DNA from 2 places in the Pseudomonas sp. NyZ201 genome. Region 2 is predicted to be linked to the other one. Evidence: predicted binding sites of a transcription regulator. Region 2 holds the regulator's gene; the other holds the start of a gene.
What was found. Region 2 encodes FliA, which starts transcription of late flagellar genes. Its sites were predicted from a motif close to CTAAAGTTTNNNNNNNNNNNGCCGNTAA; they were not measured.
Positions count from the first base shown of each region.

Region 1: the regulator FliA is predicted to act here: its motif matches at 1,271-1,298, upstream of ACPFMA_RS15070 (methyl-accepting chemotaxis protein).

Region 1 covers NZ_CP187557.1:3,395,359-3,402,771, forward strand. Annotated here, with positions in the region: gene ACPFMA_RS15060 (DUF1294 domain-containing protein) at 1-335, opposite strand, end outside; gene ACPFMA_RS15065 (undecaprenyl-diphosphate phosphatase) at 335-1,165, opposite strand; gene ACPFMA_RS15070 (methyl-accepting chemotaxis protein) at 1,443-3,077, shown strand; gene ACPFMA_RS15075 (DUF2599 domain-containing protein) at 3,150-3,713, opposite strand; gene ACPFMA_RS15080 (DUF2599 domain-containing protein) at 3,916-5,697, opposite strand; gene pnuC (nicotinamide riboside transporter PnuC) at 5,909-6,478, shown strand; gene ACPFMA_RS15090 (AAA family ATPase) at 6,475-7,026, shown strand; gene ACPFMA_RS15095 (hypothetical protein) at 7,324-7,413, shown strand, end outside.
Region 2 covers NZ_CP187557.1:4,438,448-4,445,860, forward strand. Annotated here, with positions in the region: gene ACPFMA_RS19675 (chemotaxis protein CheA) at 1-157, opposite strand, end outside; gene ACPFMA_RS19680 (protein phosphatase CheZ) at 170-958, opposite strand; gene ACPFMA_RS19685 (chemotaxis response regulator CheY) at 977-1,351, opposite strand; gene fliA (RNA polymerase sigma factor FliA) at 1,457-2,197, opposite strand; gene fleN (flagellar synthesis regulator FleN) at 2,194-3,027, opposite strand; gene flhF (flagellar biosynthesis protein FlhF) at 3,149-4,462, opposite strand; gene flhA (flagellar biosynthesis protein FlhA) at 4,474-6,603, opposite strand; gene flhB (flagellar biosynthesis protein FlhB) at 6,824-7,413, opposite strand, start outside.

The DNA of each region.
Region 1 (7,413 bases), 1.0 Mb from region 2:
ACCCAAATCGCCTGGTGGATCAGCACAATCATCCAGAACACCAACTGGTAGGAAAGCTTGCGCGTCTTGTGCCGCCAGGCCTGCTGTCCGACCAGCGCCCCTGGCCAGCCGCCGAGGAATTCGAGCAGATGCAGCACCTTCTCCGGGATCCGCTGCCCCTGCGCCAGTGCCTGGCGCTTGTCATGCCAGTAGAGCCCGGCACAGACCAGGCTCGCCAGCAGATAGGCCAGCGCCGGCAGCCAGAACTGCCCCGCCAGCCCCACCTTGAGTGCTCCGCCCACGGGCAGCAGGCAGAGCACCACGAAGGCGGCCAGTTTCAGGCGCGGGTAGCGCATCACCCCTGGGCCACCGACCAATCGACCCAGCCGAATACCCAGGTCGCCAGGATCAGCAAGCCAAAGCCGATGCGATACCAGGCGAACGCAGCGTAACTGTGGCTAGCGATGAATTTGAGCAGGCCGCGCACGGCGATCATGGCGAAGATGAACGAGACCACGAAACCGATGGCGAAGACCATGAAATCATCCGGCTGGAACAGGTGCCGGTATTTGTAGCCCGAATACACGGCGGCGCCGACCATGGTTGGCATGGCCAGGAAGAACGAGAACTCGGTGGCTGCCTTGCGCGACAGGCCGAACAGCAGGCCGCCGATGATGGTCGAGCCGGAACGGGAGGTTCCCGGGATCATCGCCAGGCACTGGGCGCAGCCGATCTTCAGGGCGTCGGTCCAGCGCATGTCGTCGACTTCCTCGACGCGGATCACATGCTCGCGGCGCTCGGCCCAGAGCATGATCACCCCGCCCACCACCAGTGCCACGGCCACGGTGATCGGGTTGAACAGGTAATGATGGATCAAGTCGGCAAAGGCGACGCCGAGGATCACCGCCGGGAAGAAGGCGATCAGCAGGTTGGCGGTAAAGCGCTGGGCCTGGCGCTGCTTCGGCAGGCCGACCACCACATCGAGGATCTTGCGCCGGAATTCCCACACCACCGCGAGGATCGCCCCGAGCTGGATGATGATGTTGAAGGCCATCGCCCGTTCACCACCGAAGTCGATCAGGTCGGCCACGACGATCTGGTGGCCAGTGCTGGAGATCGGCAAAAACTCTGTCAGACCCTCGACGATGCCGAGAATCACTGCCTGCATGGCGGTCCAAAAATCCATCATTCCCCCGTGAGGCGATGCTCGCGGCATGCCCCTTTGTAGTATTCGTTGCTTGGTTTAGAGACCCAGACTCGCCGAGCGCCGTAGAAAAAAGCCGGCGCACCCTTCAGTTTTGGCCCGCAAAGGCCGAGATCCTATCAGACCCGTCGGATAAACGCTGCCCGGTCGTACGCAACGGAGCCTGCCGAATCAACGACTTATCCATTGGTCGAGTAGGTAGAAGCGGCAAAGCGTGCTTGGATGCTCGTGACAATAACAAGAACTCGAGGCCACTTTTATGAAGACTTTACGCGGTATGTCGATCAGCCGGCGCCTGTGGCTCATCCTGGTGCTGGCCGTAGCGATGCTGGTGACCCTCGGCTTGCTCATGCTCAACCAGATCCACACCGACCTGTACAAGGCCAAGGCCGAGAAAACCCGCCACGTGGTGGAAACTGCCGCCGGCATCCTGGCTTATTACCAGGGCCTGGAAAGCGCCGGGACCCTCAGCCGCGAAGCAGCCCAGCAACACGCCATGAATGCCGTGCGCGGGTTGCGCTACGACCAGAACGACTACTTCTGGATCAATGACCTGGGCCCCAGGATGATCATGCACCCGACCAATCCCAAGCTCGAGGGCCAGGACCTGTCGGCGATTCGCGATCCGGACGGCTTCGCCCTGTTCAACGAGATGGTGGCGCTGGCCAAGGCCAAGGGCGCCGGCAGCATCGATTACCGCTGGCCCAAGCCCGGCGCCAGCGAGCCGGTGGAAAAAACCTCCTATATCCAGCTGTTCCAGCCTTGGGGCTGGGTCATTGGCTCGGGCATCTATATCGACGACATGCAGGCCGAGTTCTACCGCCAGTTGCGCGACGCCTCGCTGGTTGGCATCGGCATCGCGGTGATCCTCGCCCTGCTGGTGATCATGATTGCCCGCAGCATCGTCCGGCCCCTGCGCGAAGCCGAGGACGCCATGGCCACCATCGCCAGTGGCGAAGCCGACCTGACCCGCCGGCTCGACACCCACGGCAACGACGAAATCACCCGCCTCGGCCAGCATTTCAACGCCTTTACCGGGCAACTGCAGCAGGTGGTCAGCCGCCTGCGCGAGGCCGCCCATGAACTGGACGGCTCCGCCGGTGCCGTCGGCAGTACCGCCGAGCAGACCCGCCAGTGCAGCGAACAGCAATCGCAGCAGATGGAACAGGTGGCCACGGCAATCAATGAAGTCAGCTATGCGGTGCAGGATGTCGCCAAGCATGCCGAACAGGCCTCCGGCGAGACCAGCGCCGCCCAGGACTGCGCTCGCCAGGGCCAACAGAGCATCCAGGGCAGCCTGCGCAAGATCGACGAACTCTCGAGCACCATCGACGAAGCGGTCCAGGTGATCCAGGCCCTGGCCGGCCAGAGCACGCGGATCGGCAGCGTACTGGAGGTGATCCGCTCCATCGCCGAGCAGACCAACCTGCTGGCGCTCAACGCCGCCATCGAGGCGGCCCGGGCCGGGGAACAGGGCCGCGGCTTCGCCGTGGTCGCCGACGAGGTACGCCTGCTGGCCCAGCGCACCCAGCAGTCCACCGCCGAGATCCAGGCGATGATCGAACACCTGCAAGGCCAGTCGGAAGCAGCGGTCAAGGCCATCGACGCCAGCAGCCAGGTTTCCCGCGAGACCGTCGCGCAAGCCAGTGAAGCCGGGGCCAGCCTGGATGCAATCAGCCAGGCGCTGCATAACCTCACCGCACTCAATGCCTCGATCGCCAGCGCTACCCTGCAGCAATCCCATGTGGTGGAAGACATCAACCGCAGCGTCACCGAAACCGCAGGGCTGTCCCGCGAGACCACCCTCGCCGCCCAGCACTCGAGCGAGTCGGGACGTGCGCTGAATCGGCTGAGTGCGCATCTGGAGAATGTGCTGGGGCAGTTCCGGGTGTGAAAAAAACCGCCGGCGCACCCACGAAAATGCCCCTGTCGGCAGCGGGTGCCGACAGGGGCATGATTGGCCGGTCTATTTTCCGGCGTCGGACGGCAGGGGGTTGCACATGAACTGCAAACGCAGCGAAGCCTCATGGGAAATGTAAGGCCGTGCCGGCTCGAGGTTCCAGTACTCCTTGAAGGGTACACCCACCACATGGCAACCGAATTGCCTGCGCATGGAACCTGGATTGATATGTTCGGTCCAGCGCGGATCGTTCTTGAACATCTCGTACAGCTCGCTGTAGGCCCGGTCGGTCTGGTCAGGGCCCATGCGGCGTGCGCACTCCGTCGGCTTGACCTGCAGCGACCAGATCAGCCCGTAGCCCGGCTCGTCACGCTGGACCCAGGTGGCGCTCTCGATGTACTTCTGACAGTAACCCGCCTGCGCTGCGGCCGTTGCCGCCCCCTGAGCCTGCGCTGCCGCGGCTGCCGCCGCCTGAGCCTGGGCCGCCGAATTCACGGCATTTTGCGCGGCCTCCATTTGCGCTGCGGCCATGGCAGCCTGCTCGGACTGGGTCATCGCGAGCGCCAGTGTCGTCTGCAGCAGCAAGGGCAATGCCGCCACCAGTACCCATCCATTAATGCGTCTGTTCATCATCCTGTCTCCGGAGCTATTGAATAACTGATCCGACGCAACAACGACTGGACAGCCACAACTCGACGTCGCAATCACAACCTGCGCGCAACGGTCGGCAGGCGAAACTGACAGAAATATCAGGTCAGGCGCACAGCCGACCGCAGACCCATGAAAATGCCCCTGCCGGCAGCGGGTGCTGGCAGGGGCATGGCAGGCCGGTCTATTTACCGGCGTCGGACGGCAACGGGTTGCAGATGTACGGTAAGTTCAGCGAAGCCTCACTGGAAACGTAGGGCCGTGCCGGCTCGAGGTTCCACTCTTCCTTGTCCGGTACGCCGACGCGATGGCAGACGAATTGCCGGCGCATGGAGCCAGGGTTGATATTCTCGGTCCAGCGCGGGTCGGTCTTGAACATCTCGTACAGTTCGCGATACGCGCGGTCGGTCTGGTCAGGTCCCATCCGGCGTGCGCACTCCGTCGGCTTGACCTGCAACGACCAGATCAGCCCGTAGCCCGGCTCGTTACGTTGTACCCAGGTGGCACTTTCGATGTACTTCCTGCAGTAGCCCGCCTCGGTCTGCGCCTGCGCCGCAGCGGCAGCCGCCGCCTGGGCCTGGGCTGCTGCAGTTTGCGCTGCCACGGCACTTTGCGCGGCCTGGGCCTGGGCTGCCGCCAGCGCGGCCTGCTGAGCCTGGGTCATCTGGCCACTCTGCGCAGCTGCCTGTATCGCCTGGGCCGACTGGGCAGCAGTTTGCGCCGCCTGGGCAGCAGCGGCGGCAGACTGGGCGAAGGTCGCCGCCTGGGCGGCGGCCTGAGCAGCAACCTGCGCAGGTGATTGCCCGGAAACCTGCGGATATTGACCGGAAGATTGCGGCGTCGGCCCCGAGGACTGTGGAAGCTGACCGGAAGATTGCCCCGCCTGGGCAGCCGCAAGGGCTTGCGCTGCCTGGGCCGCAGCCTGTGCCTGTTGCGCCGCCTGGGCCGCCTGTTGTGCGGCCTGCGCCGCCTGGGCCGCAGATTGCGCCGGTGTCAGTACTGGCGAGCCGGGTACACCAAAGCCCGGGCTGGAGGGTTTGCCAGGCCGGCAGAAGCCCGCCGTCTTGCTGTAGCCCGGGAAAGCCATCTGCTGACCATCGCACAGGAACTGTACTTGTCCGCCCTGATACTTGGGCAATATCACCTGGACGACCGGCCGATAGTTGCCCGTGACCCGGAAGTAATCAGCCTGGTTCTTGAGTGCATCCGCGCGCCCGGCGGGGTCGGTGTACATGAACGCTGTGATGTTGGGCGGCTGGTCGTTCGACCTCAATATCTCGTTGGCCATCAGAAATTCGCGGCCGCCGGTAAGCTTGTAGGCGTCGATGAAGTCGCCGAAGGCTTCGGCCCGCCCTGCCTTGCCCCGGGCTTTGGACATGTCGAACGAGCATTGCATCTGGTACGGTTGCGGCCCCCAGGCGCCGTCCGGGGTCTGGTTGCGCCGGAATTGGTCCCACCAGGCCTGGCCGCTATTGACACCGACATTCTGGCAATGGGTTTCGGTCATCGAGGTTTGCGGGCTATCGCCGCAGCCTCGATCAGTGCGGTCATAGGTCCAGCCGTCCTTGGGGTAGGCGCACTGCGTATAGGAAATCGGCTGACCCGCGCAAACATTGGCGTTTGGCGCGATGATGTAGCCGTTATTGGTGTACACGGCGAGGTCGGCGAAGTTGATGTCGGCACGAATATACGAATACGAGTCAGTGCCCCGCTGCTTGCTGCGCGGGCTCGACTCCCAAACGTTCCAGGCCTCGCCTTTCGCCGGGTCGGCACGGGTGGTCCCGCGCAACGTCACTCCCGAACAGCTGTCGGCGGCCTCGCCGTCAGGACATATGCGCGGTGTGTAGCGGTACATCTCCTGAAGAAACTTCACGGTTTCCGCACAAGTCTCCGCCCGCGCCACGGTCCATGGCAGCAGCAAGGGTAGCGTCGATAACAACAGGGCTTTTCTGGCAGTCGCTCGCATGGCAAGGGTCTCCTTCGCATGCTGGATTAAAGGTCCCAGGCGAAAAGGAAAACGACAAACCACTGACCCACGCCACAGAGCGAAGCCTGACAGAAAGCATTCGGATGGATAACTGACAAAAATGTCAGTCCTGCCTACCGGCAAGCGCTGTCAGAAAAGCCTCATGCAGGTACAATCCGCCCCTCTTTTCCGCTTGTAACAAGGAGCGCCGATGTCCGGCCTCGAATGGCTCGCCGTGGCCTTCAGCGCTTTCTCCGTGTGGCTTACCGTGAAACAGAACCTCTGGTGCTGGCCGGTCGGCCTGGTGGGCGTGTTGCTGTTCGGCTGGCTGCTGCGCGACAACCATCTGTATTCGCAAATGGCCCTGCAAGGCGTTTATGCCGTGCTGCAGGTCTATGGCTGGTGGCAGTGGACGCGCCCGGACAGCGTGCGCGAGGCGCGCAAGGTCACCCTGCTGGCGCCGGCGCAGGTCCGCCTTGGCCTGCTGGCGGGCCTGCTGATGAGTGCCGCTCTCGGTGCCGCCATGAGCACCTGGACCGATGGCCAACAGCCTTGGATCGACGCCACCATCACCGGCTTCAGCCTGGTGGCGCAGTGGTGGATGGCGCAAAAGCGCGTGCAGTGCTGGGCGCTGTGGATCGTGGTCGACCTGGTCAGCGTCGGCCTTTTCCTCTGGCAGGGCCTGTACCTCGCCGCCGGGCTCTACGCCCTGTTCACCCTGCTGGCGATCCAGGGTCTGCGCGAATGGCGGCGGGATCCGGCCCTGGTAGCCGCAGCATGAAGGTCCTGGTACTGACCGGCCCTGAATCCAGTGGCAAAAGCTGGCTGGGCGCGGAAATCCAGGCGCATTTCGGCGGTGAACTGGTGGGTGAGTATGTCCGTCACTTCATCGATGAGCAGCAGCGCGATACCTGCTACGCCGACATCGCTACCATCGCCACCGCGCAACTGGCCTGGGAGGATGCCGCCCGCCGTCGCCAGCCGCCCCTGCTCATCCTCGATACCCACCTGCTGAGCAACATGCTGTGGAGCCGGGTACTGTTCCACGATTGCCCTGACTGGCTCGAACCGGCGCTGCTTTCACGCCGCTACGACCTGCACCTGCTGCTCAGCCCCGACGGCGTGCCGTGGATTGCCGACGGCCAGCGCAGCCAGCCGGCACTGGATGATCGAAGAACGTTCTTCGAAGACAGCCGCCGATGGCTGGAGCAGCACCGGCAACCCTTGCAGATCATCCGCGGCGATTGGGCTGGCCGCCGCGCCACGGTGCTGGCCGCAGTGCAACGCCTGCTCGACGACAGGCCGGCAGATTGCCCCACCGAGTGTTAACCGTCCGAAACAGTTCGCGCTAGCCCAGGCCACGGAATAGAGCCTGCCCGGCCCGAACGGGCAGTGTTGTAAATATGCTGATACACATCCCGCCCAAGCCGCTGCGAGCGGCCTTTTCCCTATCCTTACCGGGCCCATGCGGGCTGCCTGTTTCGTCGGCTTTACACCTGCCACCGGCGTAATTCCGTCACGTTCACGCAACCCGCTGATTCGCCTGGATAAACAAAAAGCGGCACGCCTTCTGCTCTCTCTCTCGCAACGCTAAAGGGCCAGCGAACAGAAGAAGGAACCGCCACCGTGGGGACTCACAATAAAAACCTGCTTCACCTCATGCTTGCCGGATGCGCGCTCGGCGCCTCCCTTCTGGCCGCACAGGCCCAGGCCGCC
Region 2 (7,413 bases):
CTTTTACAGTGTGAAAACCGCGAAAGATCGCATTGAGCAGGTCCGCATCGTCCGGGCGGCTTTCCAGCTCGACCAGTTGCTCGGACAGTTGCTCAAGAATTTCGCCGGCCTCTACCAGGAAATCCTGGAGGATTTCTTCATCGGCGCCGAAGCTCATCAAACGTGCTCCCTAAAAACCCAGGCTGGACAGCAGATCATCGACATCGTCCTGACCGGACACGACATCTTCACGTTTATCGGCATGAATCTGCGGTCCTTCACCCCGAGTCGGATGTTTACTTTCGTCTTTTTCAGCATGCAGCTCACGGCGGTCATGCTCGATACCGGCAAAGCGGTCGACCTGGCTGGCCATCAACACCAGCTTGAGGAGATTCTTCTCGACTTCGGTGACCAGCGAGGTCACCCGCTTGATCACCTGGCCGGTCAGGTCCTGATAGTCCTGGGCCAGGAGAATGTCGTTGAGGTAGCCACTGACTTTCTGGCTATCCTCGGCGCTGCGCGCCAGGAACCTGTCGACACGCTGGACCAGCTCGCGAAACTCCGAGGCGGCCACTTCCCGGCGCATGAAGCGCTGCCAGTCGGCATGCAGTGCACGGGCCTCGTCCCCCAGTTCGTTGACGACGGGCGCGCCTTGCTCGACCAGGTCCATAGTGCGGTTCGCCGCCGCCTCGGTGAGCTTGACCACATAGGCCAGGCGCTCGGTGGCGTCGGTGATCTGGGAAATTTCCTCGGCCTGCGGCATGTGCGTGTCGATCTGGAAACTGACGATCGCACTGTGCAGCTCGCGCGTGAGCTTGCCGACTTCCTGGTACAGGCCGCGGTCACGGGTCTGGTTCAGCTGATGGATCAGTTGCACCGCGTCGCCGAACTGGCCTCGTTCGAGGCTCTCGACCAGCTCCTGGGCATGTTTCTTCAGGGTGATTTCGAAATCGCCCAGAGATGATTCTTTATGGTCCATAGCGCCCCCGTTGACGCATCAAGCGTTGACGCGTTCGAAGATCTTTTCGATTTTCTCTTTCAGCACCTGGGCGGTGAAAGGCTTCACGACGTAGCCGTTGACCCCGGCCTGGGCGGCTTCGATGATCTGCTCGCGCTTGGCTTCGGCGGTCACCATAAGCACCGGCAGGTGCTTCAGGCGCTCTTCCGCGCGCACTTTGCGCAGCAGGTCGATACCGGTCATGCCGGGCATGTTCCAGTCGGTGACGAGGAAGTCGAAGTTACCGGTTTCCAGCATGGGCAGCGCGGTGGTGCCGTCGTCGGCCTCGTGCGTGTTGGTGAAGCCCAGGTCACGCAGCAGGTTCTTGATGATCCGCCGCATCGTCGAAAAGTCGTCGACGATGAGGATTTTCATTTCTTTGTTCAATTAGACCTCCAAGCAGTCTTTAACGCGCCCAGCGCTGAGCGCGCGTTCAATCATTCCGGCTACCACGTTGTAACGACTGCATCGAACCCGGGTTCAACGCGCCCGCCATTCCCCCAACCGGCTGCGCAGGCGGGCCGCGCACTGGCTATGCAACTGGCTGACGCGCGATTCGCTGACCCCCAGGACCTCACCGATTTCCTTGAGGTTTAGCTCTTCGTCGTAGTACAGCGCCAGGACCAGGCGTTCGCGTTCCGGCAGGTTGGCGATGGCATCGGCCAGGGCTGCCTGGAAGCGTTCGTCCTCCAGATCGCGCGAAGGCTCGAGCTGGGCACTGGCGCCGTCCTCGTGCAGCCCTTCATGCTCGCCGTCCTGCAGCAGGTCGTCGAAGCTGAACAGGCGGCTGCCCAAGGTATCGTTCAAAATCCCGTAGTAATCATCGAGACTCAATTGGAGTTCGGCAGCAACCTCGTGATCTTTAGCGTCACGGCCGGTTTTTGCTTCGATTGCCCGAATTGCGTCGCTGACCATGCGGGTATTGCGGTGCACCGAGCGCGGTGCCCAGTCGCCCTTGCGCACTTCATCGAGCATGGCGCCACGGATACGGATGCCGGCGTAGGTCTCGAAACTGGCGCCCTTGCTCGAGTCGTACTTGTTGGCGACTTCGAGCAGGCCGATCATTCCCGCCTGGATCAGGTCCTCCACCTGCACGCTGGCCGGCAGCCGCGCCAGCAGGTGGTAGGCGATGCGCTTGACCAGCGGCGCATAGCGCTCGATCAGCTCGTACTGGGCGTCACGCGAGGACTTGCTGTACATCCGGTAGCCGCTGGCGTTCATAGCACGGGTCCCGCACTGGTCGGCTGCACCAGACGTTCGACGAAGAATTCCAGGTGGCCGCGCGGGTTGGCCGGCAGCGGCCAGCTATCGACCTTCTGGGCGATCGCCTTGAACGCCAGCGCGCACTTGGAACGCGGGAAGGCTTCGTAGACCGCTCGCTGCTTCTGCACGGCCTTGCGCACGCATTCGTCGTACGGCACGGCACCGACGTATTGTAGGGCGACATCGAGGAAGCGATCCGTGACCTTGGTCAACTTGGCGAACAGGTTGCGCCCTTCCTGGGGGCTCTGCGCCATGTTGGCGAGGACGCGGAAACGGCTCATGCCGTAGTCACGGTTGAGCAACTTGATCAGCGCGTAGGCGTCGGTGATCGAGGTCGGCTCGTCGCACACCACCAGCAGCACTTCCTGGGCCGCGCGAACGAAACTGACTACCGAGTCACCGATCCCCGCAGCGGTGTCGATCACCAGCACGTCGAGGTTGTCGCCGATCTCGCTGAAGGCCTGGATCAGGCCGGCGTGCTGGGCCGGGGCCAGGTGCACCATGCTCTGGGTGCCCGAGGCCGCCGGGACGATGCGTACACCGCCAGGGCCCTGGAGCAGGACGTCGCGCAGCTCGCAACGGCCTTCGATGACGTCGGCCAGGGTGCGCTTGGGGGTGAGCCCGAGCAGTACGTCGACATTGGCCAGGCCAAGGTCGGCGTCCAGCAGCATGACGCGACGACCGAGCTCGGCCAGTGCCAGTGACAGATTCACCGACACGTTGGTCTTGCCAACGCCACCTTTGCCGCCGGTCACGGCGATCACCTGTACGGGATGCATGCTACCCATATTTGTTCTTTACCTTGTCTTGCTTAGACCGAGGCCACATGACGGGGCCGCGCTGGCTACAGCCATGACTTGCCACGCGATCCGTGTGATGTAGGTACTTTGCAACTGATACATATCCACCTCAGCCGACACGCTTGCCGTCACTGTGGTACAGGTCGGCGAACATATCGGCCATGGCCTCCTCGCTCGGATCGTCCTGCATCTGCACACTGACCGCGCGGCTTACCAACTGGTGCCGCCGCGGCAGGTGCAGGTCGTCAGGAATGCGCGGGCCATCGGTAAGATAGGCCACGGGCAGTTCGTGACTGATCGCCAGGCTGAGAACCTCGCCCAGGCTGGCGGTTTCATCGAGCTTGGTCAGGATGCAACCGGCCAGGCCGCAGCGCTTGTAGCTGTGGTAGGCGGCGGTCAGCACCTGTTTCTGGCTGGTGGTGGCCAGGACCAGGTAATTCTTCGCCTGGATGCCACGCCCGGCAAGGGTTTCCAGCTGCATGCGCAGCGCCGGGTCGCTGGCCTGCAGGCCGGCGGTGTCGATCAGCACCACGCGCTTGCGCAGCAGCGGCTCCAGCGCCTGGGCCAGGGACTGGCCGGGATCGACGTGGGTCACCGGGACGTTGAGGATGCGCCCGAGGGTCTTGAGCTGCTCCTGGGCACCGATACGGAAACTGTCCATGCTCACCAGGGCCAGGTTCTGCGCGCCGTACTTGAGCACATAGCGCGCGGCCAGCTTGGCCAGGGTGGTGGTCTTGCCCATGCCGGCCGGGCCGACCATGGCGATCACCCCGCCCTCCTCGATCGGCTCGACATCCGGCACATGGATCATCCGCGCCAGATGGGCCAGGAGCATGCGCCAGCCGTGGCGCGGGTCGACGATTTCCTGGGTCAGGTCGAGCAGGTCGCGGGCCAGCGGGCCGGACAGGCCGATGCGCTGCAGGCGGCGCCAGAGATTGGCCTGGTGCGGCTTGGCGCCCTGCAACTGGTTCCAGGCCAGGGAGCCGAGCTGGACTTCCAGCAGCTCGCGCAGGCCGGAAAGCTCGGAACGCATGGAATCGAACATACGCCGGTCGATGGCCGATGGCGCCGGGGCGGCCGGCGCAGGCGCCGGCTCTTCATGACGTGGCTCGACCAGCGGCTCGGAGGCCGTCAGCGGCAGGCCGGCGAACAGCTGGCGGTTGCCGCTGTCGCTGTCGTCGCGGGCGCTCAGTTCGGCCTGGGCAGTGGCGATGCGCGATTGGGTCTTGCGCAGCTCGTCTTCAAGCTCGGCGTTGGGCACCCGAGGCGCAAGGGCGGACAGCTTGTAGTCCAGCGCCGCCGTCAGCTCGACACCGCCAGCAATCCGTCGGTTGCCGATGATGGCGGCATCGGCCCCCAGCTCATCGCGAACCAGCTTCATGGCCTGACGCATATCGGCGGCGAAAAAACGCTTAACTTGCATAACCCACTACCTCAGCCGTTGGGGCCCACTGTGGCAACGATGGTGACTTGCTTGTTGTCAGGTATTTCCTGATACGCCAAAACATGCAAATTCGGTACGGCCAGGCGACCGAAACGCGAGAGCATTTGCCGGATCGGTCCTGCTACCAGCAGGATGGCCGGCTGACCTTGCATCTCCTGACGCTGGGCAGCCTCGATCAGCGAACGCTGAAGCTTTTCCGCCATGCTCGGTTCAAGAAGAACACCGTCTTCCTGACCTTGCCCGGCCCTTTGCAGACTATTGAGCAAGATCTGTTCCAACCTTGGCTCAAGGGTGATCACAGGCAGCTCGGACTCAGTGCCGACAATGCTTTGCACGATAGCGCGACACAATCCGACGCGGACTGCGGCGACCAGCGCGGCGGTATCTTGACTCTTGCTGGCATTGTTGGCGATCGCCTCGGCAATGCTACGGATATCCCTGACGGGAACCTGCTCCGCCAGCAGGGCCTGGAGCACTTTCAACAAACCGGACAGGGACAGCACCCCGGGGACGATTTCCTCTGCCAGCTTCGGCGAGCCCTTGGCCAGCACTGCCAGCAGTTGCTGGACCTCTTCATGGCCGATCAGCTCGTGGCAATGCTTGTAGAGAATCTGGTTGAGGTGGGTGGCGACCACGGTACTGGCATCGACCACCGTGTAGCCCAGGGACTGCGCCTGACTACGCTGGGCGACATCGATCCACACCGCTTCCAGGCCGAAGGCCGGGTCCCGCGCGGAAATACCGTTGAGCGTACCGAATACCTGGCCCGGATTGATGGCCATTTCCCGCTCGGGGAAGATTTCCGCCTCGGCCAGGATCACCCCCATCAGGGTCAGGCGATAGGTACTCGGGGCCAGGTCGAGGTTGTCGCGGATATGCACCGTGGGCATCAGGAAGCCGAGGTCCTGGGACAGCTTCTTGCGCACGCCCTTGATCCGCGCCAGCAACTGGCCACCCTGGTTGCGGTCTACCAGGGGAATCAGGCGGTAGCCCACTTCCAGGCCGATCATGTCGATCGGGGTGACATCGTCCCAGCCCAGCTCCTTGGTCTCGGCAGCGCGCGAGGGCGACGGCAGGGCTTCCTGCTGGCGCTGCAGTTCCTGGGCAGCCTTGACCTTGACCTGGTTCTGCTTCTTCCACACCAGGTAGGCGCCGCCGCCGGCCAGCAGGCCGAGGCTGATGAAGGCGATGTGCGGCATGCCCGGGACCAGGCCCATGACGATCATCAGTGCCGCCGAGACCGCCAGGGCCTTCGGCGAGTCGAACATCTGCCGATTGATCTGCTTGCCCATGTCTTCCGAGCCGGAAGCACGGGTCACCATGATCGCGGCGGCGGTGGACAGCAACAGGGACGGCAGCTGCGCCACCAAACCGTCACCGATGGTCAGCAGGGCGTAGACCCGGCCGGCATCGCCGAAGGTCATGCCGTGCTGGACCATGCCGATGGCCATGCCGCCGATCAGGTTGATGAACAGGATCAGCAGGCCGGCAATGGCGTCGCCACGCACGAACTTGCTGGCACCGTCCATGGACCCGTAGAACTCGGCTTCCTGGGCCACTTCGGCACGGCGTGCCTTGGCCTGGTCCTGGTTGATCAGGCCGGCGTTGAGGTCGGCGTCGATGGCCATCTGCTTGCCGGGCATGGCGTCGAGGGTGAAGCGTGCGCTCACCTCGGAGATCCGCCCGGCACCCTTGGTCACCACCACGAAGTTGATGATCATCAGGATGGCGAAGACCACGATACCGACCACGTAGTTGCCACCGATGACCACGTCACCGAAGGCCTGGATCACTTTACCGGCGGCACCGTGGCCATCGTGGCCGTGGAGCAGCACTACCCGCGTCGAGGCCACGTTCAGCGCCAGGCGCAGCAGGGTCGCCACCAGCAGGATGGTCGGGAACGCGGCGAAATCCAGCGGCCGCAGCGCGTACACGCAGACCAGCAGGACCACGATGGACAGGGCGATGTTGAAGGTGAAGAAGACGTCCAGCAGGAACGGCGGGATCGGCAACATCATCATGGCCAGCATGATCAGCAGTAATACCGGCACCCCGATATTGCCCCGGCCCAGGCTGCCGAGGTTGCTGCGCGCGCTGTTGATTAACTGAGAGCGATCCACCGGTCTTCCTCTTCAAGCAAAACTTTGACGCCACGGGGGCGCTTGGCGCTGCTCTTTGCAAGAAGCTTTCCAACTTTTTTCAAATGGAAAACTCGGAGTACAACGCGAACCCTGTGGGAGCGGGTTCACCCGCGATTGCGTCAGTGAGCCCACTACCGCAATCGCGGCGGTTCGGCGTTCCGATAAACCCGCTCCCACAAGGTCCGCGAACAACTGGAAATCAGGAATCGCGCCGCAGGTCCGGCGGAATCGGCAGATCCTTGAGCGGCTCGGGGGGCTTGCCCTTGCCCGCCTGGTACTGGCGGATCTGGTAGACGTAGGCCAGCACCTGGGCTACGGCGAGGTACAGCCCGGCGGGAATCTCTTCCTCCAGCTCCGTGGAGTGGTAGATGGAGCGCGCCAGCGCCGGCGACTCCAGCAGCTGGATGTTGTGCTGCACGGCGATCTCGCGGATCTTCAGGGCGATGAAATCGGTACCCTTGGCCAGCAGCAAGGGCGCCGAGCCCTTCTCCGGATCGTACTTGAGCGCCACCGCATAGTGGGTCGGGTTGGTGATGATGACGTCGGCCTCGGGCACCGCCGCCATCATCCGCCGCTGGGAAATCTCGCGCTGCACCTGGCGGATCCGCTGCTTGACCTCCGGCTTGCCCTCGGTGTCCTTGTATTCGTCGCGCACTTCCTGCTTGGTCATCATCAGCTTCTGCTTGGCCTGCCAGAGCTGGATCGGCACGTCCACCGCGGCGATCAGCAGCAACCCGCAGGCCATCCACATGGCGCTCCAGCCGACCACCTGGACGCTGTGGATGATGG